One region of the Sporosarcina sp. OR05 genome, then DNA from elsewhere that is predicted to be linked to it. Evidence: a T-box and tRNA genes for the amino acid it is inferred to sense, from the RefSeq annotation. Region 1 holds a T-box; the other holds one or more tRNA genes.
What was found. The T-box of region 1 lies ahead of ileS (isoleucine--tRNA ligase). A T-box ahead of a tRNA ligase gene usually reads a tRNA of that ligase, here a tRNA-Ile.
Positions count from the first base shown of each region.

Region 1 (15,240 bases):
GCACGTCGTTTTGATAATACGAATACACATATTGAAGATTTAATTAGTATCGGAACAATTGGCCTTATAAAAGCGATTGAAACATTTAAAAGTGATCGCAATATTAAACTGGCGACATATGCATCAAGATGTATTGAAAATGAAATTCTTATGCATTTGAGAAAAACCAATCGAACCAAATCGGAAATCTCTTTTGATGAACCGCTGAATTCAGATGCAGATGGCAATGAATTATTACTTTCCGACATATTAGGTACTGATGAGCACATTATTTTGGATGATGTTGAGAAGAAATTGGAAAGACAACATATGATTGAGGCAATAAGTACGCTTGATGAGCGAGAAAAATATATTATGGAATGTCGCTTTGGCTTAACGGGGGAATTGGAAATGACACAGAAAGAAGTTGCAGAATTACTTGGAATTTCACAGTCCTATATTTCGCGCTTAGAAAAGAAAATCATCTCAGAACTTCGTGATCGATTAAATCATCCAATTGCCTGATGGTTGAAATTGGCGATTCGAGTTTCGCATATTCCACATGTCTGAGGACAAACTATTTCGTACAGTCATCTACAGAATGTGGAGGAAAAGCGAATGATGCGTACAAGAGTTGAGATTTGCGGAATCGATACGTCCAATTTGCCATTACTGACAAACGAAGTGATGAAGGAAACGTTTATCCGATTACAAAGTGGTGACGAATCAGCTAGGGAAGAGTTAGTCATCGGGAATCTGCGCCTAGTCCTTAGCCTTGTTCAACGATTTGCTTACAGAGGAGAGCAGGCAGACGATCTTTTTCAAGTCGGTTGCATCGGCTTGCTAAAGTCCATCGACAATTTTGATTTGAAACATAACGTTCGTTTTTCGACGTACGCTGTTCCAATGATCATTGGTGAAATCAAAAGACATTTAAGGGATCACCATGCCATTAGGGTGTCCAGATCTCTAAGAGATATAGCTTATAAAGCGATTAGAGCAAAAGAACAATTTATCAATGATCACCAAAAGGAGCCTAAAATATCCGATTTGGCAGAAATTACGGGAATTCCTGAAGACGATATTTTATTTTCACTAGACGCAATTCAAGATCCAATGTCCTTGCACGAACCAATGAATGGGGATGGCGGTGACCCCGTCTATATTATGGATCAATTACAGGATAAAAAAGTTTCGGAAGATCGTTGGTTAACGTATGTTTCGGTAAAAGAAACGGTATCTGGCATGACAGAACGACAGCAAATGATTCTGTCAAAAAGATTTTATTTAGGGCAGACACAAACTGAAATCGCAAAAGAACTCGGTATTTCTCAAGCTCAAATATCGAGGTTGGAGAAAAATGCAATTCAAATTATTAAAGAAGGTATGGAAAACGAATGACTGTTGAGAAAAACGTAACGCACAGCTTCTTGTGCATTGCGTTTTTTTCTGTCGTTGAGCATATCTTGTTAAAAAGGGAGGGGAACAATATGCGTTTTTCAGAGTTGCAAAAAAAAGAAGTTATTGAAGTCAAAAGAGGCGCTTTTCTTGGATTTGTGCAAGATGCCACAATTGATATGAAGAACGGGAAGTTGGATATGCTCCAAGTAGGTGGAGCAGAGCGTAGTTTGTTGTTTGAGCCCAAAATGAAAGATTATAAACAAATTAAGTATAACGATGTTGTAACGATTGGAAAAGATATCATTTTAGTAGGCAAAAAGCTTGATAATTAGTGGCTTATCATTGATTAGTATGCACTCACTTGGTACAATAAAGCAAAGTAAGCAGAAAAGTAGTGATTGCAAATGGGAAAACTTCAAGAGCGCATCCAACATATTGAAAGAGAGATTCAAGCAGCATGTGAACGCTCGGGAAGAAACCGGGAAGATATTACTGTCATTGCTGTTACAAAGCAAGTTTCTACTGAGAGAACAAAAGAAGTGATTGATTTAGGGATTTTACATGTTGGAGAAAATCGCCCAGAAGGCTTGCTGGCAAAACGTCAGGATATCCAATCCTCAGCTGTTTGTTGGCACTATATCGGCAATGTCCAAAGTAGAAAAGTGAAAGATGTCATTCATGATATTCATTGCCTTCACTCATTGGACAGAATCAGTTTAGCAAAAGAAATTCAAAAACGAGCAAGTGCACCGATCGACTGTTTTGTTCAAGTAAATGTTTCGGGTGAACAGTCAAAGTCAGGTGTCTCTCCAGATGAACTGCGGGCTTTTTTACAACAACTTGCTACTTTTGATAAAATCCGAGTGATCGGGTTAATGACAATGGCTCCTTTTACAGAAGATCAGGATGTTCTAAAATCTGTATTTAGTTCGCTTCGTCAATTACGAGATGAAATGGCAGCTGCCAATATGGAACATGCTCCGTGTACACAGTTGTCAATGGGTATGTCCAATGATTTTGCCATAGCGATTGAAGAAGGTGCAACTCATGTTAGAATCGGTACCGCATTAGTCGGAACGGAGAGTGAGGGAGAACAATGAGCATTAAAAGAAGATTCGAAAAGTGGTTTTATTTAGATGAAGAAGAAGCGTATGAACAAGAACAACCGGTGCGAGAGCAACAACAGCAATTGCAGCAGCCTGTCCCTCAACAGCCGAAGAGGACACCTGCAAGAAAGCAACAGTCGACGGAAACGCAACAACCTGGAACGGTTGTAAGTTTGCAAAGTCTGCAAAAATCTTCAAAAGTTGTGTTGTTTGAACCGCGTGTATACGCTGAAGCACAAGATATTTCAGAACACCTGAAAAACAAGCGTGCAGTAGTCGTCAACTTGCAAAGAATAGAGCGTGACCAAGGAATTCGCATAGTAGATTTCTTAAGTGGAACTGTTTATGCGCTCGGCGGCGATATTCAACGCGTCGGTACGGATATTTTCTTATGCGTACCGGAGAACGTAGAAGTGGCAGGGTCCATTTCGGATTTTTTTGAACGATAGAATCGGATGAGGTGTAATAATAAATATGCAACTTTTTTTAGCAATGTTCTTTAATGTGATTATGAATGTAATCGATATCTACTCCATACTCCTCATCATCTATATTTTGATGTCATGGGTACCTTCAACGAGGGAAACGACTTTTGGAAGGTTTCTTGGGAAAATAACAGAACCATACTTAGGGTTTTTCCGTAAATTTATTCCACCGATTGGTATGATTGATATTTCACCGATCGTTGCGATTTTCGTACTCAACTATTTGATTCGTGCGGGAGTCCGTCAAGTATACGTAATCATTGCCTCACTAGTGTGAGGTTTTTTCTATACAGAACAAGGAGTCGTAAACGATGGATGCAATTATACAACATTTCAGAAAAGACGAGCAGCCTTTCATTGAAACCGTAATCGGATGGACACGTGAAGTGGAAGATACATATTCGCCTAAACTTACGGGCTTTCTCGATCCGAGACAGCAGTTTATCGTGGAATCGGTTGTAAAAGGTGCCGGATTGTCAGTTGAAGGCTTTGGAACTTTCGCAAGTGCGGAACGTAAACGGGTATTAATCTATCCGGATTATTTTGTCCCAACGGAAGATGATTTTCAAATTGTCGTTTTTCAAGTGAAGTACCCTGCTAAGTTTATGCAATTAGAACATCGAGATATTTTAGGATCACTCATGTCACTTGGCATTGATCGATCTAAATTTGGGGATATTCGATTGCACGAAGACCAAGTCCAAATGGCAGTTGCATCTGAATTGAAAGACTATATGAAGGCAAACTTTACAGCTATCGGAAAATCAAAAATTCGACTTGAACTACTGGAAGATGCTGTACCATTACTTGAAATGAATGAAGAGTGGAAGGAAGAACTCCATATCATCAGTTCATTGCGTTTAGATACAGTTGTCGCGTCACTTATTAAGAGTCCGCGACAAAAAGCGGTAGCACTTATTCAAGGCGATAAAGTGAAAGTGAATCATGTCATCCGAAGTACGCAAGCCTTTGAGTTGAACGAATTGGACAGCCTTTCAGTAAGGGGCTTTGGGCGATTTAAAGTGTTGTCTATTGAAGGCCGTACGAAAAAAGATAAAATTCGTCTGCTTATTGGTAAGTTAGAATGATTTTTCTGAAAGTGGTTAAAAACTGCTGTTTTATCTAAACAGGATATGTATAATGGAACTATAGCAATTGAAAGGGGAGAACGTACGAATGGCTTTGTCACCACTCGATATACATAACAAAGAATTTAGCCGTGGCTTTCGCGGTTATGATGAAGATGAAGTAAATGAGTTTTTAGAACAAATCATGAAAGACTACGAAAATGTCTTAGAAGAAAATAAAGTACTGAAAAACAACCTAAAAGAAACGAAAGAACAGATTTCCCATTTCAATACAATTGAGGGGACACTACAGAAATCCATATTGATTGCACAAGAAGCTGCAGAAGACGTTCGCCGGAATTCACTGCAAGAGTCAAAGTTAATTATTAAAGAAGCTGAAAAGAACGCTGATCGTATTGTCAATGAAGCATTGTCTCGTGCGCGGAAAATTGCGATCGATATTGAAGATTTGAAGAAGCAATCCAAAGTTTTCCGCAACCGTTTCAGAATGTTAGTTGAAGCGCAACTGGACATGATCAAAATGGACGACTGGGACAAATTGATGGAATATGAACCTGAATCTGAGCTGTTGGAAACTGCAGCAGATGAAGAGTGATAAAAGACTAAATGCAATCGGTTTGTTGAGTAACCAACTGAGCAATTTATTCCCTCGCTTCGCCCAGTCCAGGGTCTTGTGCTCCCGTTGTTCCTGCAAGAAATATTCTTAACGGAGAACAGCTTTTGGTGAACAAAAGCGGAACGTTGAGAGCACGTCTTTGCACTTCGCCGCCTTTTGCTCCAATCCTGATGAGCATTTTTTAAGTTGAGAGGAAAATAAGTTGTCAGCACAAGCTAGTTGGCTGGAGTGCAGGCGCCGACTCCTGCGGGGGTATAGCACGAATGGTGAGACCCCGCAGGGAGCGAAGCGGACGAGGAGGCTCACCCGTGCCCCGCGGAAAGCGTGCGCCGGAACGCAAGCAAACGGGTTCATCAACACATGAGTTTTCAATCGGTAATTGTCTATTAAGGCAACTGTTGCAATGAACAAATTGTTGTTCGTATACGTGCTTGACATTTCTTTTCAAGCACGCATATAATGAGTACCATATATGTAAAGACAGGCAATGATAGAGAGAGTACTTTTCGATAACTTGTTAAAGCGAGCCGGGGATGGTGAAAGCCTGGTCGATGCATCGAAGACGAAAATCACTCTAGAGCCGGATTGAAGAAAAGCAATCCCGGAAACACCCCGTTATGGTGTTCTGAGAGGTAGCACAACTGTGCTGCAACTAGGGTGGTAACGCGAGCAGAAGTCCTCGTCCCTTTATTGGGATGGGGATTTTTTGTTTTCTTCGATGCACGTGAAACAACGATTCGTATTTTTGCCAAGACATGAAGGAGGAAACATGGATGGATTACAAAGACACATTATTAATGCCTAAAACGGATTTCCCGATGCGTGGAAACCTACCGAACAAAGAACCGGATATGCAAGCGAAGTGGGAAGAAATGGACATTTATACAAAAGTCCAGGAGCGAACGAAGGGTCGTCCATTTTTCGTGCTTCACGATGGTCCTCCGTATGCAAACGGCGATCTTCACATGGGGCACGCTCTAAACAAAGTATTGAAGGATATGATTGTCCGTCATAAGTCGATGTCAGGCTACCATGCGCCATACGTTCCAGGTTGGGACACTCACGGTTTACCGATTGAGCAAGCGTTAGTAAACAAAGGGGTAAACCGTAAAGAACTATCAGTTGCAGAGTTCCGGAAAATGTGTGAGGAATATGCGTACAGTCAGATCGATAACCAACGTACACAATTCAAACGGATTGGTGTGCGTGGAGATTGGGAAAATCCATATATCACATTAAAACCAGCATTTGAAGCACGACAAATTGAAGTGTTTGGTGAAATGGCGAAAAAAGGATACATCTATAAAGGATTGAAGCCGGTTTATTGGTCTCCTTCCAGTGAATCTGCTCTTGCAGAAGCGGAAATTGAATACAAGGATAAGAAATCACCTTCCATTTATGTAGCATTTCCAGTTCATGATGGTCGCGGCGTCGTTGCGGAAGATGTGCGGATTATCATTTGGACGACAACACCATGGACGATTCCTGCGAACCTCGGTATTTCTGTCCACCCTGATTTCCAATATGTAATTGTTGAAGTGGAAGGAAACAAGTTTTTATTAGCAAAAGACCTCGTCGAATTTGTTGCAAAAGAAATCGGTTGGGAATCATATGAAGTTGTCAGTGAATTAAAAGGTTCTGAGCTAGATCGCGTCGTTGCGAAACATCCATTGTATGACCGCGATTCACTTGTTATGTTAGGTGAACACGTAACGGCTGAAGCGGGTACAGGATGTGTCCATACAGCACCGGGTCATGGTGAAGACGACTTCTATGTGTCAAAACAATATGGGATTGACGCTTTATCTCCTGTGAACGACCGTGGTGTCATGACAGACGAAGCACCTGGTTTTGAAGGATTGTTCTATGAAGATGCAAACAAAGAAGTGACGAAAAAGTTGGAAGAAGTCGGAGCGTTATTAAAGCTATCTTTCATTACTCACTCCTATCCGCATGATTGGCGCACGAAGAAACCGGTCATTTACCGGGCAACAGCGCAATGGTTTGCTTCCATTCAATCATTCCGTGATGAATTGCTTGAGGCGATTCGCAATACGAAGTTCACGCCAGCTTGGGGTGAAACGCGCCTCTATAACATGGTCCGTGATCGTGGTGATTGGTGTATTTCCCGTCAACGTGTTTGGGGTGTTCCGATTCCTGTATTCTACGCTGAAAACGGCGAAGAAATTATTACAGATGAAACGATTGCCCATGTCTCTAAACTGTTCCGTGAACATGGATCGAACATCTGGTTTGAAAAAGATGCAAAAGATTTGTTACCAGAAGGCTTCACACATAGTGGTAGTCCGAATGGTCTCTTCACGAAAGAGACGGACATCATGGACGTGTGGTTCGATTCTGGATCTACCCACCAAGGCGTGTTAGAAGAAAGAGAAGATCTTGTCTATCCTGCTGATCTCTATCTAGAAGGATCTGACCAATACCGTGGTTGGTTTAACTCTTCCTTGACAACAAGCGTTGCCATTAATGGAATTGCTCCATACAAAGGCTTGTTAAGCCATGGTTTCACGTTAGATGGAGAAGGGCGTAAAATGAGTAAATCACTTGGAAATACAATTGTTCCAGCGAAAGTGATGAACCAACTCGGTGCAGACATTCTTCGTCTATGGGTATCATCCGTCGATTATACGGCAGATGTACGAGTGTCAGACTCGAACTTTAAACAAGTTTCAGAAGTATACCGTAAAATTAGAAATACACTGCGCTTCCTACACGGAAACGTCGCTGATTTCTCACCATCGAAGGACCGCGTGGCATTTGAACAAATGCGTCCGATTGACCAATATGTGTATGTGAAGCTTCAGGATATGATTAAAGATGTCCTAGCAGCTTATGAAAACTATGAGTTTGCAGGTGTTTATCATGCCGTGAACAATTTCTGTACGGGAGAGCTCAGCTCATTCTACTTAGATATCGCAAAAGATGTTGTGTATATTGAAGGGGCAGACCATCCTCACCGTCGTGCAATGCAAACGGTTATGTATGATGCGTTACTTGCACTCTTGAAGTTGTTAACACCAATCATCCCACATACGACAGATGAATTATGGTCTTATTTAGCCGATGTGGAAGAAGAAAGTGTTCAATTGACAGATATGCCTGAAGCAATTGAATACGGGGAAGTGGCGAGTGCGCTCCGTGAACGCTTCAACGTCTTAATGGTAGTCCGTGACGATGTGTTGAAAGCGCTAGAGGAAGCACGGAATGCAAAAGTAATCGGAAAATCGCTTGAAGCGAAAGTGACACTTGCATTGCCAGAGAAATACGCAGACGTCTTAAAGGCAACAGATATCGACTATGCACAGTTCTTCATCGTTTCAAAGTTTGTTGAAGTAGAAGCAAGTGATATTGCTGCTGATGCGTTAAAACTGGATGCGGCGACTGTTCTTGTTGAGAAAGCAGATGGAGAGAAATGTGAACGTTGCTGGACAATTTCAGAAACTGTGAATACTGATGTAGATCATCCAACACTTTGTACGCGCTGTGCAAACGTTGTAAAAGAATATTATTCCTAATCAATTAAGGTAAGGCTGTATGTAACCATGGCTTAATGCCATTGGTACAACAGCCTTTTTTGTTGTTACCTTGATAGCGAGCTGACCAGGTAGTCGCAATTTCATCATGTGACTCTATTTGTGGTAAAATGGAACAGAAACTGGCGGACGGGGGTTTTTGGAGTGTTAATCTATTATGGAATCGCGATTGTCATTATTCTAATTGATCAATGGACAAAATGGCTGGTCGTACAAAATATGAACTTAGGTGAAAAAATATCGATTGTTGAACCGTATGTTGGGCTCCTTTCTCATCGCAATAAAGGAGCGGCATGGGGGATGTTGGAAGGTCAAATGTGGTTATTTTACATTGTAACGGTTGTAGTAGTTGCCGGTATCATATATTTCTTTCACAAAGAAGCGAAAGGCTCTCCTTTACTCAGCAGTAGTCTCATGCTTCTGTTAGGTGGGGCAGTTGGTAACTTCATCGATCGGTTATGGAGGAAGGAAGTCGTCGATTTCGTGGATGTACTCATTCCTGTCATCAACTACGATTTCCCGATTTTCAATGTAGCGGATGCCGCGTTAACAATTGGTGTCGTTTTAATGATTATTCATGTGTTTGTAGATGAAAAAAAGAAGAAAAAGGTGACATAATGGAACCAATTGAAGTTGTAATTACAGAGGAAAACGGAAATGGGCGGATTGACAAAGTGTTATCGACAGTCAATCCCGAGTGGTCACGCACCCAAATACAGCAATGGGTAAAAGATGGTGCTGTGTTAGTGAATGAACATTCAGTAAAACAAAATTACAAAGTAAAAATAGGCGATCATATCGTAATTATCGAACCTGAACCGGAAGAGCTAGATATCGTTGCAGAAGACCTCTCCTTGGATATTGTCTATGAGGATGAGGATGTTCTGGTCGTGAATAAACCACGTGGAATGGTTGTCCATCCTGCGCCAGGGCATGTTACCGGGACACTAGTAAATGGACTCATGTATCAAGTGAAAGACCTTTCGGGCATAAATGGTGTCATGCGTCCAGGAATCGTTCATCGTATTGATAAAGATACGTCAGGTTTGTTAATGGTAGCGAAAAATGATCTTGCACATGTGTCACTCGTCAACCAATTGGTTAACAAAACAGTGACGCGTGTCTATACAGCGCTTGTCCACGGTCATATTCCACATGATCAAGGAACGATAGATGCGCCGATTGGTCGGGATGTAAAAGACCGACAAAGTATGACAATCGTCGATAATGGGAAACATGCCGTAACCCACTTCAAAGTGCTTGAGCGATTTGGTAATTTTACACTTGTAGAATGTAAGTTGGAAACAGGTAGAACACACCAAATTCGTGTGCATATGAAATATATTGGTTATCCATTAGCGGGTGATCCAAAATACGGTCCTAAGAAGACGATAGAATTTAATGGACAAGCGTTACATGCAGGAACAATCGGATTTGAGCATCCGCGTAATGGGCAGTACTATGAATTCACACAACCATTGCCTGAGGATTTTCAAACACTCCTTACGCAATTGCAAAATGAAAAGCGTTGACAAAGTTCAAACTGCCCACTATACTAATAACAGAAATTGAATAGCGATACCTTTAAAGACAGTCCAGAGAGGCTGGGAAGGTTGCACGGAAGTACGATTGGATACCTGGCTATACGTCTATCCATTGTATGCTTTTTTCTGCACATAAACCTCCCGCCATTCCGGCAGGAGGTTTTTTTTATGCAAAAGCGAAGGGCGCTTGCTCAGTAGAGGAACGCAGTCTAAGTTCGCCACCTCGTGTGGCAACGACTGCATGATCTGCATCCTGCAGACCTCAGGCATAAGACAGACATGCGAAACGGCGCACTTTGCCGTGCAGCAGGGCTGGCTTATGACCCCGAGCATCTAGTGCCCGGAGCTAGCCGATGCAAAAGCGGAGGGCGCTTGCACAGTAGAGGAGCGCAGTCTAAGTTCGCCACGTCGTGTGGCAACGACTGCATGATCTGCATCTTGCAGACCTCAGGCATAAGACGGACATGCGAAACGGCGCACTTTGCCGTGCAGCAGGGCTGGCTTATGACCCGAGCATCTAGCGCCCGGAGCTAGCCGATGCAAAAGCGGAGGGCGCTTGCACAGTAGAGGAACGCAGTCTAAGTTCGCCACGTCGTGTGGCAACGACTGCATAATCTGCATCCTGCAGACCTCAGATGCAAAAGCAGAAATCCTGTATACCTGATACCAGAAAATAATGGAGGGGAAGACATGACGGAAAAAGCGATAATCCTTGACGAACAAGCGATTACTCGTGCAGTGACGAGAATAGCCCATGAAATCATTGAGAAGAATAAGGGGATCGATCAATGTATTTTAGTAGGCATTAAGACGAGAGGCGCCATCCTAGCAAAACGCCTAGCAGACAAAATCGCGCAAATTGAAGGAAAAGCAATTCTTACCGGGGAATTAGATATCACTTTATATCGCGATGATTTACAGATGAAACATCACAATCAGGAGCCTCTTGTCCAACAAGTTGACATCCAACATGATGTAACGGAAAAGAAAGTCATCCTTGTCGATGATGTACTCTACACAGGACGTACGGTGCGTGCGGCAATGGATGCGGTGATTGATTTAGGCAGACCGGCGGCAATTCAACTCGCTGTGTTAGTCGACCGTGGTCACCGTGAACTGCCGATCAGACCTGACTTTGTTGGAAAGAATATCCCTACTTCAAGTGAAGAACGTGTAGTTGTTAGTGTCAGTGAAGAAGATGGAAAAGACGGCGTAACGATTCATACTAAATAATATCAATTTTTCGGAGGCAACCATATGAATGACAACAAAGTATTAGATATTCAAGATAAGCCGCCAGTAGGGAAATGGCTGGCCTTAAGCCTCCAGCATATGTTTGCCATGTTCGGCGCGACAATTTTAGTTCCGCAGTTAGTCGGGTTAAGCCCAGCAATCGCATTACTGACTAGTGGACTCGCAACGCTCATCTTTGTTGTTGTAACACGATTTAAAGTTCCAGCCTATTTAGGATCATCTTTCGCGTTCATTGCACCAATACTAGCAGCGACTGACACCGGAGGCATAGGAAGTGCAATGATTGGCAGCATGTTCGTTGCCTTAGTCTACGCCCTCGTCTCCCTTCTCATTTGGACAACGGGCTCAGATTGGATTATGAAAGTATTACCACCAGTCGTAGTTGGACCTGTCATCATGGTAATCGGTCTCGCAGTGGCACCGATTGCTGTACAGATGGCAAGTACGATTAAAGTGGAAGGGAACCCTGAACCTGTGTATAACCTCCTTCACTTCTCGGCTGCAATTGTCACATTAGCTGCAGCAATCATCTGCCTCATGTTTTTTAGAGGAGTTGTCAGTTTGATGCCGGTCCTCATCGGTATCATTGTAGGCTACATCTACTCAGCTGCAGTAGGGATTGTAGACTTTACAGCAGTTGTAAAAGCGGATTGGATTGAAATTCCCGCGTTTTTAGTACCAGGAATCCACTATGACTTTGTCATTACACCAACACTCCTGGCAATTATGGTACCGATATCTATCGTCACGATTTCAGAGCATATCGGTCACCAGCTAGTATTAGGACGGGTAGTGGAAAAGGACTTGATTAAAGATCCTGGTTTAAATCGTTCCCTCCTCGGTGACGGGCTTGGAACATTGCTAAGTGGTTTCCTTGGCGGACCGCCGAAAACGACTTACGGAGAAAATATTGGTGTCATGGCGATAACACGTGTGTATAGTGTCTATGTCATCATCGGTGCAGCAGTGTTTGCAATCGGGTTCTCTTTTGTTGGTAAGTTGATGGCACTTATATCAACGATTCCTCAAGCAGTACTTGGTGGCATCTCAATCCTGCTTTTTGGAATCATCGCTTCTTCAGGACTACGGATGCTCGTCGATCACAAAGTGGACTTTGGGGAACAACGAAATTTAGTCATCTGCTCGGTCATCCTCGTGATTGGAATCGGTGGAGCTTCCATTCACGTAAGTGAAACATTCCAAGTAGGTGGAATGGCACTCGCGGCAATCGTAGGTGTCTTGCTTAATCTCCTATTACCAGGTAGAAAAAACGAAACATTAGCAGACGAAGCAACAGAATAGATAGACCTTTTAATATTGTCCTGTGAGACAAGGAAAGGTTCGGTTGATGAACTGTCATTCCAATGGATGACGATTGTTCAGTCATGCACATCGAGCCTTTCCGGTACATGGAAAGGCTCTTTTTTTACAAGGAAGGGGACATCGGAATGAACCATTTGGTAGCGATGAGCGATTTATCAGTTGAAGAAATCGATAGTCTATTGGAACGGGCAAAGACATTCAAACACCTAGGGGTGCGTGAATTGCCGGGTAACTATATGGTAAGCAACTTGTTTTTTGAACCAAGTACACGTACAAAGACAAGTTTTGAAGTTGCAGAACGAAAACTTGGACTTGAGGTGATTCCTTTTGAAGCAGGATTTTCAAGTGCTTTAAAAGGCGAAACGCTATACGATACGGTACGAACGTTAGAAGAAATTGGACTCGACGCGGTGGTCATTCGACATTCAGAAGAAAAATACTATGATCAACTTAAAGGAAAGACAAAAGTTGCCATCGTCAATGCAGGGGATGGATCAGGCCAACATCCAACACAATCGTTACTGGATCTGTTTACGATCCAAGAGGAATTTGGAAGCTTTAAAGGGTTGAACGTATTAATCGCAGGGGACTTTTCTCATAGTCGAGTCGCAAAGTCTAACGCAGATGCATTAACAAGGCTCGGTGCGAATGTGACATTCCTCTGTCCGAAAGAATGGGCAGGCGACGTTGACGCTACGGATCAATGGGATGACGTGCTTGAGCAAAGTGATGTTGTCATGTTGTTGCGGGTGCAACACGAACGTCATGAAGAAGGAACGAGTTTTTCAAAAGAAGAATATCATCGTCAATTCGGGCTCACAGTAGAACGGGAAAGAATGATGAAAGAGCGAGCAATCATTATGCATCCTGCGCCGGTAAATCGCGATGTGGAAATTGCAGATTGTTTAATTGAATGTGCGCGTTCAAGGATTTTTAAGCAAGTAGAAAATGGCGTATACATACGGGCAGCGATTTTAGAAGCTGTATTGAAAGGGAGGAATTGACATGGACAAAATCATACAAGGTGCGCAGTTATTGAACGATGCAGGTGAATTATACGTTTCTGACGTAAGAATAAGCGGTGATAAAATTGCTGAAATTGGCAAGGATTTATCGATTGAAGATGCACAAGTAATAGATGGGCAAGGTTTATTTCTTGCACCTGGTTTTATAGATGTCCATGTCCATTTACGTGAACCGGGCGGTGAGCATAAAGAAACAATCGAAACAGGTACGTTAGCTGCTGCAAAAGGCGGTTATACGACAATTTGTGCGATGCCTAACACGCGTCCAGTTCCAGATACAAAAGAAAATTTAGCACATGTTAATCAATTGATTGAAGAAAAAGCGTTAATCCGAGTATTGCCTTACGCATCGATCACAATTCGTGAAGCGGGTAAAGAACGGACGAACTTAACAGAGTTAAAAGAGCATGGCGCTTTTGCCTTTACAGATGATGGAGTAGGGGTTCAAGAAGCTGGCATGATGTACGAAGCAATGCAAGATGCTGCTAAGCAAAACATGCCGATCGTGGCTCATTGTGAGGATAATACACTCATATATGGCGGTGCAATGCATGAAGGTACACGCAATAAAGAACTTGGACTTCCTGGAATTCCTTCCATTGCGGAATCGGTCCATATTGCAAGAGATGTGTTATTGGCCGAGGCAGCAGGGGCGCATTATCATGTATGCCATGTTAGTACGAAAGAGTCGGTGCGAGTGATCCGTGATGCGAAAAAAGCCGGTATCCATGTCACTGCAGAAGTGAGTCCTCACCATTTGCTTCTTACAGAACATGATATTCCTGGAGATGACGCAGATTGGAAGATGAATCCACCGTTACGAGGGACAGAAGATCTACAAGCATTGCGAGATGGCCTACTGGATGGCACGTTAGATTTCATTGCAACGGATCATGCGCCACATACGGCTGAGGAGAAAAGTGCCGGAATTGCAAAAGCGCCATTTGGCATCACTGGATTTGAAACAGCCTTCCCACTTCTATACACGCATTTCGTGAAGGAAGGGAAATGGTCTTTAAAACAATTGATAGATTGGATGACTGCAAAGCCAGCGAATGTGTTTGGCATGCCGTATGGGAAAATTGATATCGGAGCAACTGCAGATCTTGTGTTAATTGATTTGAACAAAGAGCAACAAATTGATCGGACAACATTTTTGTCTAAAGGGAAAAATACACCATTTGATGGCTGGACATGTTTTGGATGGCCGGTTACAACAATTTATGGCGGATCAATCGTCTGGAAGGATGGTCAATGATGAAGAAAAGATATTTGGTTTTAGAAGATGGAACAATTTTTGAAGGTGCAGCTTTCGGATCAGACAATGCTTCAATTGGTGAAACCGTATTTTCAACGGGTATGACGGGTTACCAAGAAACCATTTCGAATCCATCAGGTTTTGGTCAAATCGTCGTCATGACATATCCTCTTATCGGAAACTATGGCATCAACCGCGACGACTATGAATCTATTGAACCCGCTATCAACGGTCTGGTCGTTCGGGAACTAAGTGAAGAACCGTCTAACTTCCGCAGCTCGATGACACTTGGTGATTTACTTGTGCTCAAAGGGATTCCGGGAATCGAAGGAATTGATACGAGAAAGTTGACGCGTATTTTACGCCAAAAAGGTTCCCTAAAAGGTAAGCTGACTGCCGCAGGTGAAGAGTTAGACATGGAGGCAGTTGTGAAAGAGGTAGCTGATTTCACGACGCCTACTAATGTAGTCGAAATGATTTCTACGAAAAAACCATATCCTAGTCCGGGACGAGGGAAACGAGTAGTTGTCATCGATTATGGATTAAAACACGGCATTCTCCGCGAGTTGAACAAACGTGATTATGATGTCATCGTTGTTCCGTATAA
Region 1 is NZ_JANKJL010000002.1:247,313-262,552, forward strand. It holds gene sigE (RNA polymerase sporulation sigma factor SigE) at 1-504, shown strand, start outside; gene sigG (RNA polymerase sporulation sigma factor SigG) at 601-1,380, shown strand; gene NRI27_RS05485 (PRC-barrel domain-containing protein) at 1,470-1,712, shown strand; gene NRI27_RS05490 (YggS family pyridoxal phosphate-dependent enzyme) at 1,785-2,480, shown strand; gene NRI27_RS05495 (cell division protein SepF) at 2,477-2,935, shown strand; gene NRI27_RS05500 (YggT family protein) at 2,961-3,248, shown strand; gene NRI27_RS05505 (YlmH family RNA-binding protein) at 3,283-4,059, shown strand; gene NRI27_RS05510 (DivIVA domain-containing protein) at 4,148-4,654, shown strand; T-box leader at 5,154-5,365, shown strand; gene ileS (isoleucine--tRNA ligase) at 5,449-8,211, shown strand; gene lspA (signal peptidase II) at 8,374-8,847, shown strand; gene NRI27_RS05525 (RluA family pseudouridine synthase) at 8,847-9,761, shown strand; gene pyrR (bifunctional pyr operon transcriptional regulator/uracil phosphoribosyltransferase PyrR) at 10,464-11,006, shown strand; gene NRI27_RS05535 (solute carrier family 23 protein) at 11,031-12,329, shown strand; gene NRI27_RS05540 (aspartate carbamoyltransferase catalytic subunit) at 12,476-13,354, shown strand; gene NRI27_RS05545 (dihydroorotase) at 13,356-14,633, shown strand; gene NRI27_RS05550 (carbamoyl phosphate synthase small subunit) at 14,633-15,240, shown strand, end outside.

Region 2 (15,240 bases), 250 kb from region 1:
TTTTCGTTCTATCGAGTTTTTTGAAAATACTTTTATAAAAAAAGTGCTTGTAAAACTCACCAAAGTTGGTATAATGAATATTGTCCTCATTGAACGAGACGAAGGTCTGGTGATGATGGCGAAGAGGTCACACCCGTTCCCATACCGAACACGGAAGTTAAGCTCTTCAGCGCCGATGGTAGTAGGGGGCTTCCCCCTGTGAGAGTAGGACGTCGCCGGGCCTGCAAGATTCATTACATAATGCAGCACGCAAGGACAACTTCCGTTTAAAGCGAAGTAGCAAGTGGATCGAAGAAACGATTGAGTGAATGAAGCTGACAAAGAAGTGCACAGCTTATCACATTTAAACCATGGAGGATTAGCTCAGCTGGGAGAGCACCTGCCTTACAAGCAGGGGGTCGGCGGTTCGAACCCGTCATCCTCCACCATATTATCTATACATTACACTTAGCCGGTGTAGCTCAACTGGTAGAGCAACTGACTTGTAATCAGTAGGTTGAGGGTTCAAGTCCTTTCGCCGGCACCACTTTTGAGCCATTAGCTCAGTCGGTAGAGCATCTGACTTTTAATCAGAGGGTCGCAGGTTCGAATCCTGCATGGCTCACCATTTATAAATTCTGTTTTGAACCAATTATGCGGGTGTGGTGGAACTGGCAGACACGCTAGACTTAGGATCTAGTGCCGCAAGGCGTGGGGGTTCGACTCCCTTCACCCGCACTTTCAATGCGGAAGTAGTTCAGTGGTAGAATACGACCTTGCCAAGGTCGGGGTCGCGGGTTCGAATCCCGTCTTCCGCTCCATATGAATAATTGCCGGGGTGGCGGAACTGGCAGACGCACAGGACTTAAAATCCTGCGGTAGGTGACTACCGTACCGGTTCGATTCCGGTCCTCGGCACCATTATTTTTAGTCAATGAAACATCGATATGCGCCCGTAGCTCAATTGGATAGAGCGTCTGACTACGGATCAGAAGGTTGTGGATTCGACTTCTGCCGGGCGCGCCATTAAGCTTAACGACGGGAAGTAGCTCAGCTTGGTAGAGCACTTGGTTTGGGACCAAGGGGTCGCAGGTTCGAATCCTGTCTTCCCGACCATCATATTGGGGCCTTAGCTCAGCTGGGAGAGCGCCTGCCTTGCACGCAGGAGGTCAGCGGTTCGATCCCGCTAGGCTCCACCAATATAATATTATTACTTTTCTTGGCGGCGTAGCTCAGCTGGCTAGAGCGTACGGTTCATACCCGTAAGGTCGGGGGTTCGATCCCCTCTGCCGCCATCCTAAAGGACCTTTAGCTCAGTTGGTTAGAGCAGACGGCTCATAACCGTCCGGTCGCAGGTTCGAGTCCTGCAAGGTCCACCACTATTTGAATAGTGAATACGGAGGAATACCCAAGTCTGGCTGAAGGGATCGGTCTTGAAAACCGACAGGGGTGTTAAAGCCCGCGGGGGTTCGAATCCCTCTTCCTCCGCCATAATGTATTAAAACAGTAGTGGAAGGTTTATGAAACACTGATAGCGTAGGATTTAAATTTTCTACAACTAATATTATTGCGGGGTGGAGCAAATCACATCACGCAGAATGTGATTTGTGTAATTTCCTAAAAGGAAATTACAACAAAGTCTCACGAAATACCGAATGCGTAGGATTTAAAGTTCCTACAACTAATATTATCGCGGGGTGGAGCAGTGGTAGCTCGTCGGGCTCATAACCCGAAGGTCGCAGGTTCAAATCCTGCCCCCGCAACCAAAGGTCCCGTGGTGTAGCGGTTAACATGCCTGCCTGTCACGCAGGAGATCGCCGGTTCGATCCCGGTCGGGACCGCCATTCTTTAGTACTACATAAAGATTTCGATTTTAGAATAGGTTGATCTTAAAAGATAGAAACTTTTTTCTAAGTCACTTGTGGCTCAGTAGCTCAGTCGGTAGAGCAAAGGACTGAAAATCCTTGTGTCGGCGGTTCGATTCCGTCCTGAGCCACCATTATTTGCGGGTGTAGTTTAGTGGTAAAACCTCAGCCTTCCAAGCTGATGATGAGGGTTCGATTCCCTTCACCCGCTCCATGGGCCTATAGCTCAGCTGGTTAGAGCGCACGCCTGATAAGCGTGAGGTCGGTGGTTCGAGTCCACTTAGGCCCACCATATTCCGCAGTAGCTCAGTGGTAGAGCAATCGGCTGTTAACCGATCGGTCGTAGGTTCGAGTCCTACCTGCGGAGCCATATTAACTCGGGGAAGTACTCAAGTGGCTCAAGAGGCGCCCCTGCTAAGGGTGTAGATCGCGAAAGCGGTGCGAGGGTTCGAATCCCTCCTTCTCCGCCATATTGTTGGCCCCTTGGTCAAGCGGTTAAGACACCGCCCTTTCACGGCGGTAACACGGGTTCGAATCCCGTAGGGGTCATAACTAGAAAAAGAACTGCATTCATTTATACGAATGCAGTTCTTTTTATTTTGTTTCTATAATATTTCTTGGAGTGTTTGTACAAATTCAATATAATACATGTAGGCATATTCATCATCATGTGTTTTCTCTGTTTTGCTCTTGCCCTTTCCTTTCCTCTCAATTTAGACAATTAATTACGATTCCTAACATCGTGCAATTGATCACTTGATGGATATGGATTGGCCTGTTGCTTCTTTAATATGCTGGATGCTTCAATTTCCTCAGCGCTGCATCCGTATTACTTTCGTTACATCGACGGATGAACAGTTTATAAAGTATTGATTGCTAAAAGCGTATCGTTTACTTGAGCTCTAGTATACAAGAGTGTTTCCTTCGTTCAATATGGATGCAATTTTTTTCGTTGTCTGGAGTTGATATGAGGAAGGGAGCGTTGAGTTAGCTATATTTTTAAGGAAAAAACCGTCATGCCCCTTTGAAAAGGAACTGACGGTTTTATTGCTTTTACAGGGTCAATAGTAATAACAGTAGACTTCAACATATTATCACCATCTCATCTTTCATTCAAATAGCTATCTTTTTGATGATAAGGGATATTGCCCATGGATGACTCCAACCCTTCATCATCTAACGTTTGTTCGTATTCCTCAGATTTCTCTGATCGCACAAAACCGCGTTTTTCTCCGGTAATATCTGTGCTGACGAATTCCTCCATTTGGTCAGCTGCCCCATCAAGTATTTCATCGTCATATAAAGAATTATAGTCATCATGGTCTCCTATAAAATCTGATGGTGTTTCTGATGTGCCTGATTTGGCGATTTCTTGAAAACTGTCTTCACTGTCTCTCCGTATACCTTCTCTTCGATCTGCAAAGGAATTTGCCTTTGCCATAACCAATAATTCATCTTCAACTGGTCGGTCTTCAGGAATGGATCGCTCAGTTGCATGTTCGTAACAATAGGACGTGTAAGGAATTGCTTCCAAACGCTCGTAGGGGATTTCTGTTTGACACTCTTGACAATAGCCATAAGTACCTTCGTTCATCGCTTCTAGAGCGTGCTCAATCTTTTCTAATTCATCTCCAGCATGTACATTAATCGCCATATCCTTTTCCCGTTCATATAATTCGGTTCCCATGTCACCAGGATGATTGTCGTACATGGATAATTCGCCAACATCATTTTGAGAGGATTGTTTAATGTCAGTTTCTTGTTCAGTTTTCGTTAACTGCGTTCGCAATTGCAATAATTCTTCTCGAAGAGACGTTTTTTGGTGATCTGTTAACATGATTAGCACTTCCTTTGAAATTGTTTTCGTAGTATGGTCTATTTCATGCAAGTTCATAGCTAAGAAATAATGCTAAGTAGTATTCAATTCCCTATGCTGTAGAGAAACTAAACATTTATCGATAACTTCGTCAGATTTAATCAAAAAAACCGCATGGCGCAAAGTATAACAAACTTTGACATCATGCGGTTTCGTATGTGTTTTATTGACATAAATGATGGGTGTTTAGACCAAATGTCCAATCAGGATACCAATTCCAAGCAGTAGACCGAATATTGTATTGGTCACTGCTGTATGCTTCATCGCAGGCATTACCTCCAATGGGAGAAGATGTGCATGGAAGATTGTAATAGCTTTAATCGGTTTAGGAATACTGATTAGAACAAGTAATGCCCATGGTGTCAATTGACCAAGAATAACAAGACCTATCACCCATAAATAGCTGATGCAGAAAAACGTCGCAAGTATTTTAATGGCAGCGGGTCTGCCGACGAGAATGGCAAGTGTTTTTCTGCCTCCGATTTTATCTCCTTCAAGATCCCGAATGTTATTGGCTAACATGATTGCTGCAACGAGCAACATGCTTGGAATTGAAATCAGTATGGCTAGTGCGGTTACTGTACCGGTTTGAATATAAAACGCAATTAATATGAGCAGCATCCCCATGACGACACCTGAAACAAGTTCGCCAAATGGTGTATAGGCGATTGGGTAAGGTCCACCTGTATATAAGTATCCGATCAGCATGGACACAAGCCCAACAAGTGCTAATCCCCAAGAGGTTTGGGAACAGATATATACACCAATCAACATGGAAACAGCGTAAAGTGCCAAGGCGATGGCTAAAACGGTTTGAGCTTTAATGCCATTTCGGACAATCGTTCCACCAATACCTACAGAATGCTCTGTGTCCAGACCTCTTTTGAAGTCATAATATTCATTGAACATATTAGTTGCCATTTGTATGAATAAGCTTGCGATAAGCATAGCCAAAAATAATGGGAAATGTAGGTCGCCGTATGTGAGTGCGATCATTGTCCCTAAAAAGACGGGGGCGAATGCTGCTGTTAACGTATGGGGTCTTGTCAATTGCCACCAAATTCGCCAACCGGTGTCTGCTTTAATAGTATGTTGCAATTTCCTCTCTCCTATTCTAAGGTTTCCGTTATTCATTGTACTCTAAATCGACGAAAAGAGGTATCCTTCTTTGCATTATATATGCGTGTTCTTATGATTTTCGGTATAATGTAAGTAAGATGTAAATAAAACAACTTATATGGTGAACGGAATTTTAATTGATTACACTGAAGGAGAGAAAATGATGAGCTACAAAATAACGGATGTCAGCAGCACGAAACAAGTGCCACTGTCTCCTCATACCCAGTTTTTCACTGAGACAGTGGAGGTTGGTAGGATTTCTCCTTTATCATTTTTCGAAGCAGGTGCATCGCACTATAAGAACGAGCGGTTCTATTGGCAAAATGCTGATAAGACGATGACGCTTGTCGGTGTGGGGCATGCCTATACAATTGTCAGTGAACAGCAGGACAAGCGTTATGAGGAGATCGCAAGTAAGTGGAAGCAGTTGTGTGCACTGTTAGTAAAAGAAGATAAAGATATCGAGCCAGTTCTGTTTGGTGGTTTTTCATACGATGAACGGAACAGACGGTCGTCAGAATGGGATGGCTTCCCATCTGCTTATTTTATTGTTCCGGCCTTTCAATTAAAGATTGAACATGGGAAGACGTACATTTCGATTAACATGGTGACGGATCAAAAAGATGTTTTATCATCTTTTGATGAACTACGTGAAGAACGGGATAGACTTATTCATACTGCACAAGTGGAGGAGCTTTCATTCACAGATACAAATCAAGTCATTGCAACAACCGAGCGTGGCAAAGAGGCGTATTTAAAAGCTGTTGAAAATGTGACTGGAAAAATTCGACTCGGAAAAGCGGACAAAGTTGTCATTGCACGAGCAATTGAACTTGAATTTGAACAAGAGGTATCTGTTGCACGTACATTGCAATCCATTACAAATGAACAACAAGAAAGTTATCATTTTGGACTTCAACAAGGAAAGTCCTTATTTTTTGGTGCTACACCTGAACGCTTAATTGAGGTGAAAAATGGAGAAGCCTATTCCGCTTGTGTCGCTGGATCAATTCGTAGGGGAAAAACTGCTCAAGAAGACCGAGAATTAGGTGAGCGATTGTTAGGCGATCCGAAAAATCGCGAAGAGCATCAACATGTAGTGAGTATGATATCTGATGTATTTGAGGCGTATTGTGAAGATGTGTGCGTTCCGAAAGTGCCGAAGTTAATGAAAATCCGGGATATCCAGCATTTGCACACACCTGTTCAAGGCACAATTAAGCAGAAGAGTGACATTTTCTCATTTGTACAAGCATTGCACCCGACCCCTGCATTAGGTGGTGTCCCGACGACGGTTGCTCTTGACATGATCCGGAACGAGGAAGGATTAGATCGTGGTTATTATGCAGCGCCAATTGGTTGGACTGATACGGCAGGGAATGGTGAGTTTGCTGTCGGCATACGATCTGCATTGTTGGATGGAAACAAAGCATATTTGTACGCAGGTGGAGGAATTGTGGCCGATTCTGTTGCTGAAGAAGAATATGAAGAAACTTGGGTCAAGTTTAGACCGGTGTTAAGGGCGCTTGGAGGAAAGTTGAATGGATGAACGAAAAGTGTTAACCAACCATGTATTACGATTAACGCAGACTTTGATGCAAGCTGGAGTGAAATCGGTCGTCATTAGTCCAGGATCTCGATCAACACCGCTCGCTTATGCATTTGCAGCGAATGAACACATACAAACTTTCATGCAAGTTGATGAACGATCTGCTGGTTATTTTGCACTTGGCTTAGCAAAGGCGACAGGCAATCCTGTCGTCCTTTTGTGTACGTCTGGAACCGCAGCCTCCAATTATCATCCTGCAGTGACAGAAGCGTATTATGCACGCATACCATTAATTGTCATGACTGCCGATAGACCACACGAACTTAGAGGTGTCGGTGCCCCTCAAGCAATCGACCAATTGAATATGTATGGCAAGCATGTAAAATTCAGTGTGGATTTACCGCTGGCTGAGGATAATGATGAATTGGATACTTTTCTTGAACGGCATACGCAACGGGCAGTTGCTATCGCAATGACACAGCCAATCGGACCAATTCATTTAAACATCCCTTTACGTGAACCATTACTGATCGATTTTGATAGACCTGCACCATCGATAACGTTTATGGAACGTATTGTAGGAGAGAATGAACTTTCTTTGCCAATGAAGGGACAGCTAAATAATCTAATTGCGAATGCAAAAAAAGGTTTGCTTATTGTAGGTGAAATGCCGATTAATTTTGATAAAAAAGCATTTTGGCATTTTGCTAAATCCCTGCAATGGCCAGTACTATGTGATCCATTGTCCAATTTACGTTCAGAGGTTCCGACAGATTGTCTTCATCTGTGCATAGCCCATTATGATGCATTGCTAAAGAGTGAGCATTTTGCAGATATCGCAGTGCCTGATACGGTTATTCGTTTTGGCCCACAACCGGTGTCCAAACCATTGTCTCTTTTTTTAAAGAAAACAAAGCCTACAGTTTATGTCGTGTTTGATGAGTCTCCTGAATTCCGTGATTCGCTAGGTGTAGTTACGCACCATGTACAAGCATCACCGCATGCTTTGTTTACAGCTGTTGATCAACTTCAGCGTACGGAATATGCAAAGTTATGGGCGACAGCTAATCAAGAAGCCGAACAATGTACACGTCATTATGAAGGGACGTTAGGCGACGAAGGAATCATTGTGAAATGTCTACTAGATAATCTTCCTACTGGCAGTGACTTAATAAGCAGCAGTAGTATGCCAATCCGAGACCTCGATACGTTTTTCTGTGCAACAGAAAAGGAACTCATGGTTTTTGCCAATCGGGGTGCAAACGGGATTGATGGAGTTGTGTCAACTGCGCTTGGCATCGAACGTGCTCGTAAAAGACCTACATTTTTGCTTATTGGGGACTTAGCATTTCTCCATGACGTTAATGGCCTAATTGTGTCGCGTTTTCACGAAACGAGTATAACCATAGTGATCTTAAACAACGATGGTGGTGGTATTTTCTCTTATTTACCACAAGCATCTGAGTCAAATCACTTCGAGGAGTTATTTGGGACACCGACCGGCTTGACGTTTGAACATATTGGTGCAATGTATGATGCACAGTATGCGTCCGTTCACGCAAAAGAAGAGTTTGTGCAGGAAATACAGAAGGACAAAGTTAAACCTATCCGCATCATCGAAGTATTTACAAGCAGACCTGTAAATGTACAAAATCACCGTGCTTATTGGGCTGATGTGGTTGAAAGGGTGAAGACGATTGGTTGAATTGACAATTACTGTTCGTGAATTACCGATTCACGTTGTCATGAACGGAGATGCACAATTACCGACAATCGTCTTTCTACATGGGTTTACAGGTGCAACAACGACTTGGCGAGAAGTTCTTGAACATGTAGGAAGTGAGTTCAGAACAATTGCTGTTGATTTGACTGGACATGGCATGACAGGTGTACCTGAAGCTCCTGCCCGGTATGCAATGGAAGAGCAGATTGCTGATTTACATATGTTATTTCAAAAGCTGTCCTTGCAATCCTTCGTGTTAGTCGGTTATTCGATGGGTGGACGCATTGCGCTTGCCTATACAATTCAATACCCAGAACAAATCCAAGCACTTGTGTTAGAGAGTGCTTCACCAGGGTTAGCTACAGAAGAAGCACGAATTGCAAGACGCCAAGCAGATGAAAAGTTAGCGTGTAGGATTGAAGCTGAAGGTGTTCGTCCTTTTGTCGATAATTGGGAAAACATCCCGTTGTTTCAATCCCAAAAAAAGTTACCAGAAGAAAAACGTATCCAAATTAGAAACGAGCGGTTACAACAAAGCGGCCAAGGCTTAGCAAACAGCTTGCGTGGAATTGGGACAGGTAGTCAACCATCGTATTGGGGATTAATTGGTAATTTAAAGGAAAACGTATTGTTGATTACTGGAGAGTTAGATGAAAAATTTGTCACTATTGCCCGGGAAATGAACGAAATTGCATCGTTGTGGAAACATACGATCGTACCTGGAGCAGGTCATGCAATTCACGTGGAAAAACCGTCATTGTTTGCTACAATGGTAAAGGAATTTATTTTAGCTATACAAAAGGAGGAGCACTAGTATGACACGTCAATGGGAAACTATCCGTACATATGAGGATATTAAATACGAAAAGTACAATGGAATTGGTAAAGTGACGATTAATCGTCCAGAAGTGCGTAATGCTTTTAGACCGAAAACGGTTATGGAGCTAATTGATGCATTTTCACGGGCGCGTGATGATGAAAGTATCGGTGTTATCATTCTAACTGGCGAAGGGGAAAAAGCCTTCTGTTCAGGTGGAGACCAATCTGTACGCGGACATGGTGGTTATGTTGGAGACGACGAGATCCCACGTTTGAATGTATTAGACTTACAAAGACTGATCCGTGTAATACCTAAACCGGTTGTGGCAATGGTTGCAGGTTATGCAATTGGTGGTGGACATGTATTGCATGTAGTATGTGATTTGACAATTGCTGCAGACAATGCACGTTTTGGCCAAACAGGTCCTAAAGTTGGTTCATTTGACGCTGGTTATGGATCAGGTTATTTAGCACGTATTATCGGACATAAGAAAGCGAGAGAAATCTGGTATCTATGCCGACAATATGATGCACAACAAGCGTTGGATATGGGACTCGTCAATACGGTAGTTCCTTATGAACAATTAGAAGATGAAACGGTCCAATGGTGTGAAGAGATGCTTGCAATGAGCCCGACAGCTCTCCGTTTCATTAAAGCGGCAATGAACGCTGATACGGACGGATTAGCTGGTCTTCAACAAATGGCTGGAGATGCTACACTCCTTTATTACACAACGGACGAAGCGAAAGAAGGTCGTGACGCATTCAAAGAGAAGCGTAAACCTGATTTTGGTCAGTTCCCACGTTTCCCTTGATGCAACTCCAAGGCACTCATTAAAATGGTGTAGACAAAGTCAAATATGGCTTTGTCTACACTTTTTTCAACAGCTTTTCTGATGAATAGAGGTGAAAAAGATGATTCCAAATTGGTTGGTACAAAGAGCAAATTTAACTCCGAATCGAATTGCACTTTCATTTGACAAGAAAGAGTGGACATTTCGTCAGCTGTTGGACGAAGCAACAAACATAGCTCAAAAACTACGGACAAATGGGTTACAGGATGGGCAACGTATTGCGTTACTAGGTTCATCAACACCGGATATGGTGTTGATGATCCATGGCTGTTTGTTAGCAGGACTTGAGATTGTGATGCTAAACGCACGGCTGACATCTAGTGAATTGAAGTGGCAGTTGGCCGATAGTGAGGCGGTAGCTCTATTATTGGATGATCAGAGTTCATTTCAGTTTACTAATTTATCGAAACCGATCTTGTCTTTTTCCGATATACATGCAAGTGGCAAATCCGAATTATCCATCGTGGATAGGTGGATGCCTTCCAAGACGCTAACGATTATGTACACATCAGGGACGACAGGTTTTCCGAAAGGTGTCCGACAAACAGCGGAGAACCATACGTCCAGTGCACTTTCTTCCGTTCTGAATCTAGGCTTGACAGAACATGATTGTTGGCTATGTACAATGCCGTTGTTTCATATTAGCGGATTTTCAATTTTAGCCAGATCCGTTATTTACGGCATGACTGTACGTCTGTATGAGAAATTTGATGAGTATGCAGTTGCAGATGAGATACAGCGAGGGCAAGTGACACGAATGTCGGTTGTTGCGGCAAGTTTGCAACGGCTTTTAATGGTTATGGAAGAACAAAATCTGTATGCCTCAACAGCTTTTTTAACGATGTTGGCAGGTGGGGGACCCATCCCAGTTGACTATTTACGAAGAGCGAGAGAACGAAGATTGCCCGTCCTACAAACGTATGGTATGACGGAAACGAGTTCGCAAACAGCGACTCTATCTGCTGAAGATGCTTTAAGTAAAATCGGTTCAGCAGGCAAACCGCTCTTTTTCAATCAAATTAAAATTGATGTTTCAGCTAATGACGCAGTCGGTGAAGTACTTGTGGCGGGGCCGCACGTAACTCCAGGGTATATCGGACATGCAGCTGCAGTTAGTCCCACAACTGATGGCTGGTTCCCAACAGGGGATATTGGCTATGTTGATGAGGATGGATATCTTTTTATCGTCGATCGACGCTCAGATCTAATCATTTCAGGAGGCGAAAACATTTATCCTGCTGAAATTGAGAATATCCTGGCCTCTCATCCGCTCGTGGTGGAAGCTGGGGTTTGTGGTCAAGAAGATGAGAAGTGGGGAAGCGTACCCGTTGCATTTATTGTCAGTAAAGGTAAAATTGTAGAAAGCGATCTAGTGGCTTATTGTAAGCAACATTTAGCGGGCTACAAAGTTCCGAAGGCGTTTCATTTTGTCGAACAGTTACCGCGTAATGCTTCGAATAAATTAGTACGACGTAAATTAAAGGAATGGTTGTAATGTGTTTTGTGGCGTATTAGAGGGTTAAATTGGATGAAGTCTCGAGTAGTTCGGTAAAGTTATCAATCGAGTTCACAATCTTTTCGATTGTATTTGAATAGTTATCAATCAAGTTCACAAAGTACTCGCCATTTCATGACCTTTGGACTAAAAATTACCACAAACAAAACCAGTGCGATTACCTTCTTCGCACTGGTTTCTCTTTACTTACTCAACGCTTGTTCAAAAACGCTTAAATTTCGTTCCATTAGAGTAAAATAGGTTTCATTATTCTGAACATCTTCAGGCGTAAGGACGCCAAGGTTATGAAGCTGTAAAGATTCTGCACCGATTTCTTTACGGACGACATCGGTCAGTTTGGACGATACGTTTTGCTCAAACAACACGTATTGGATGTTTTCTTCTTTTGCTTGGTCAACGATTTTTGTAAGCTCTTTTTGGGAAGGTTCACTTTGGGAATTCAACCCAGCAATGGCTACTTGATTTAATCCATATGCATTCGCAATATAACCAAAAGCAGCATGTGATACAAAAAAGGTTTTGGATGGGGCTTTATTTGCCATGTCAGCAAATCGTTCATCTAAATCCATTAATTGATCAGCAAGCGCATCATAATTCTTTTCGAATGTTTCTTTTTGCTCAGGCATTTTTGCGATGAGAGCTTCTTTAATGGAGTTTGCTAATTCAATGCTTAACGTTGGAGAAATCCACACATGTGGATCAAATTCACCATGGTCATGGTCGTGGTGAGCTTCCTCACTATTCTCATCATGTCCTTCTTCACCATGTCCATGTTCGTCCTCACCGTGCTCATCATGCCAGTCTTCACCATGACCATGTTCGTCCTCACCATGCTCATCATGCCCGTCTTCACCATGACCATGTTCGTCCTCACCATGCTCATCATGCCCGTCTTCATCATGATGGTGGTGATTTTCCCCTAAACGATCTTCCGAAATGGATTCTGCAGTGGCAATCATTTCGACGTGTTCGCTCTTTAACGTCTTTTGTGCATTTTCGACGAAACCTTCAAGACCAAGTCCGATATAAAAGAACAAGTCTGCATCTGCTAATGCCATCATATCTTTTTGGGTAGGATCGAATGTATGCTCATCTGCTCCTGCAGGATAAATGGATTGAACATGGACATGCTCTCCACCGATTTGTTCCGTGAAAAATTGTAACGGGTAAACAGTCGTATAGATGGATAATGTACCATCAGTCACCGTTGTTGCTTCCTCATTTTTGGTTGTTTGCCCACAGGCTCCGACAATTAATGTCAGAACAAGCCCGATAAATAGTAGCCATTTTGTTCTTTTCATATTGTACCTCCGACTAATAATAGTAATGATTACGATTTGAACAATACCTACTATACAAGATGATTATTAGTTTGGCAATAAAAAAAGAAAAAAACCGGCAATTGCCGGCACAATCATTTAACAATCTTCTCATTTTTTTCAGGAACTGGATCAAAACCACCTTCGTGAAAAGGATGACATTTAGAAATTCGACGTATTGCTAACCATGCTCCTTTTAGCGCACCGTGTTTTTCAATCGCTTCAACACCATAGTGGGAACACGTTGGGTAAAATCGGCATGTCGGTGGCATAATAGGGGAAATGATTTTTTGATAGATTTTGATGAAACCGATTAGTATGGCCTTCAATTCTAAACACCTTGCTTTCTGTTGTATGTTTAGTTTATTTGTTTTAGTGGTAAATTAACAGGGAGAAGCATTATAAACGAAGAGAGGTTTTACAATGAGTAAAGAATTGATGATGGAATTGAATAAGCAAGTGTCTACATGGTCGGTAATGTATGCAAAACTGCATAATTATCATTGGTATGTAAAAGGTAAACAATTTTTTACCTTACATGAGAAGTTTGAAGAACTGTATAACGAAGCGACGCTTCATATGGACGAAATTGCTGAACGAATCCTAACACTCGGAGGAGAACCAACTGCAACATTAAAGGAGCATTTGGAAGAGTCCGTCGTCAAAGAAGCGACAGGCAAAGAAAATGCGGAAGAAATGGTTAAAACCATTGCAGACGATTTTGCGAAAATCATGAAATCCTTGAAAAAAGGAATGGAGTTCGCTGCTGACAATGGAGACGATATGACAGAAGATATTCTGAATGCGGTCTATCAAAGCATTGAAAAACATCAATGGATGCTCAATGCATTTCTTGGTGAAGATAATAAATAATCCTTCATCCTCATCCAATTCCTCCGATAATAGAAGTGTGAAAGGAGGAATGGACAATGGAGTTAAATTCCATTATGGCAAGTCAATTGAGAAGTTTGCAATCGACTGTTCAATTGAGTGTCATGCATAAAGCGATGGCAATGAATACGACTGCAGCAACTGATATGTTGCAAAGCTTACCGAATCAGCCATCCACAGCATCCCATCCTCATAAAGGATTAGTCGTCGATCAAAAGGCGTAACTGATAAAAGCACGAATTCCAATGAGAGAAGGAATTCGTGCTTTTTATTCTGCTACAATTGTACATGAATCGTTTTGTTCCGAAGAACCATACTACGAAAAAAAGGTGGGGTTCATATGGAAAGCGATAAAGTGAAAATGTACGTGTCCGTTCAAAGCCAGCAAGTTTATCCGCATAAATACGCATCACCATGGGAGTACGAAGTGGAAATGAGTAGAGAATTTCTTCCGATATTTGAACAGATCTTCAGAGAGATGGATCGGTTGGAGTTCAGGAATTTCTTACGTGCACACTTGCCGTACGTCCCTTATCATTATGATAAGAACAACCACGAAGTAGACGACAAAACAATGAAAATCTATGCATTGATCCATGAATTTTCGGATGAAGAAACGAAAAAGTTCATTGAAGGACTGCCGTATTTCACAAGACCGGCACTTCCGTAAATGAACGAGCCGCTCGTTTTTCGTCCGTTGATCGGAATGAAAGGACGATGATGGCGATGATTACAACTTACAAAGATTTAAAAGGAGCACATGTTGAGCTGACGTTTGGAGAGAATCGATTTGGCATGGAAGCGAGGCATGTGCTCGTTGTTGTGAAGCACGAAGGGAAATGGTTATTAACTCGTCATTCCATTCGTGGAATTGAATTTCCTGGTGGGAAAGCTGAAGTAGGTGAGTCCGTGATCGATGCTGCCATTCGGGAAACAATCGAAGAAACTGGGGTAACGATAACGAATCTCGTCCGTTTTGCGGAATACATTGTCAATGGAGAAGAGCCCTTTTGTAAGGCAGTGTTTACAGGAACCGTGACACATATCGACGAACAGCCGACATTGCATGAAACAGAAGGGGCTTTTTGGTTGACGGATGAACAATTACAGGGTTGTACAACCTTGAGTTTTCATATGAAAGATGCAGGCATGCAGAAAATTCGGCAATGGGTGAATGCCAATGGTTCCTAATGCGACAATTATACATAGAAGAGGCTATCCATCACCCAATCCACATATTCGATTGGAAGAAATTACGTATATGTCAGAAGGATTAAGGGTTAAAGGGATGCTTGCTACTCCTAAAGCTGACAGGAAGTATGAAGGCATTGTCTATTTGAGAGGCGGCATGCAACATATCGGCATGGTACGGCCAGCTCGCATCGCCCAATTTGCGTCACAAGGATTTGTCGTCTTTGCGCCTTATTATCGAGGCAATCGAGGAGGCGAAGGACGGGATGAATTTGCTGGAAACGATAGGCAAGATGCGATCTTTGCTGTTGATGTTTTGAAGCATCAACCCAATGTTCAACAAGATCGTATCCATCTTTTCGCTTTTTCAAGAGGGGGAATCATGGCGCTTTGGACCGCCATCCTACGTGAAGACATTACTTCCATCGTCACTTGGGCAGGGATTTCAGATGTGATTTTCACATACAATGAGCGAAAAGATATGCGACGTATGATGAAAAGGGTTATTGGCGGAACGCCTATTAATATGCCTGATGCCT
Region 2 is NZ_JANKJL010000002.1:1-15,240, forward strand. It holds rRNA gene rrf (5S ribosomal RNA) at 106-221, shown strand; tRNA gene NRI27_RS04145 (tRNA-Val) at 353-428, shown strand; tRNA gene NRI27_RS04150 (tRNA-Thr) at 451-526, shown strand; tRNA gene NRI27_RS04155 (tRNA-Lys) at 532-607, shown strand; tRNA gene NRI27_RS04160 (tRNA-Leu) at 636-717, shown strand; tRNA gene NRI27_RS04165 (tRNA-Gly) at 726-800, shown strand; tRNA gene NRI27_RS04170 (tRNA-Leu) at 812-900, shown strand; tRNA gene NRI27_RS04175 (tRNA-Arg) at 929-1,005, shown strand; tRNA gene NRI27_RS04180 (tRNA-Pro) at 1,019-1,095, shown strand; tRNA gene NRI27_RS04185 (tRNA-Ala) at 1,103-1,178, shown strand; tRNA gene NRI27_RS04190 (tRNA-Met) at 1,201-1,274, shown strand; tRNA gene NRI27_RS04195 (tRNA-Ile) at 1,282-1,358, shown strand; tRNA gene NRI27_RS04200 (tRNA-Ser) at 1,378-1,470, shown strand; tRNA gene NRI27_RS04205 (tRNA-Met) at 1,671-1,745, shown strand; tRNA gene NRI27_RS04210 (tRNA-Asp) at 1,748-1,823, shown strand; tRNA gene NRI27_RS04215 (tRNA-Phe) at 1,903-1,978, shown strand; tRNA gene NRI27_RS04220 (tRNA-Gly) at 1,985-2,058, shown strand; tRNA gene NRI27_RS04225 (tRNA-Ile) at 2,060-2,136, shown strand; tRNA gene NRI27_RS04230 (tRNA-Asn) at 2,140-2,214, shown strand; tRNA gene NRI27_RS04235 (tRNA-Ser) at 2,224-2,314, shown strand; tRNA gene NRI27_RS04240 (tRNA-Glu) at 2,322-2,393, shown strand; gene NRI27_RS04245 (TraR/DksA C4-type zinc finger protein) at 2,947-3,681, opposite strand; gene NRI27_RS04250 (1,4-dihydroxy-2-naphthoate polyprenyltransferase) at 3,907-4,854, opposite strand; gene NRI27_RS04255 (isochorismate synthase) at 5,003-6,388, shown strand; gene menD (2-succinyl-5-enolpyruvyl-6-hydroxy-3-cyclohexene-1-carboxylic-acid synthase) at 6,381-8,093, shown strand; gene menH (2-succinyl-6-hydroxy-2,4-cyclohexadiene-1-carboxylate synthase) at 8,086-8,925, shown strand; gene menB (1,4-dihydroxy-2-naphthoyl-CoA synthase) at 8,927-9,745, shown strand; gene NRI27_RS04275 (o-succinylbenzoate--CoA ligase) at 9,846-11,279, shown strand; gene NRI27_RS04280 (metal ABC transporter solute-binding protein, Zn/Mn family) at 11,483-12,601, opposite strand; gene yidD (membrane protein insertion efficiency factor YidD) at 12,715-12,948, opposite strand; gene NRI27_RS04290 (Dps family protein) at 13,043-13,492, shown strand; gene NRI27_RS04295 (putative motility protein) at 13,549-13,734, shown strand; gene NRI27_RS04300 (transposase) at 13,851-14,180, shown strand; gene NRI27_RS04305 (NUDIX domain-containing protein) at 14,237-14,701, shown strand; gene NRI27_RS04310 (alpha/beta hydrolase family protein) at 14,691-15,240, shown strand, end outside.
Region 2: it encodes a tRNA-Ile, which carries the amino acid that the T-box ahead of ileS (isoleucine--tRNA ligase) is inferred to sense. The anticodon was not compared.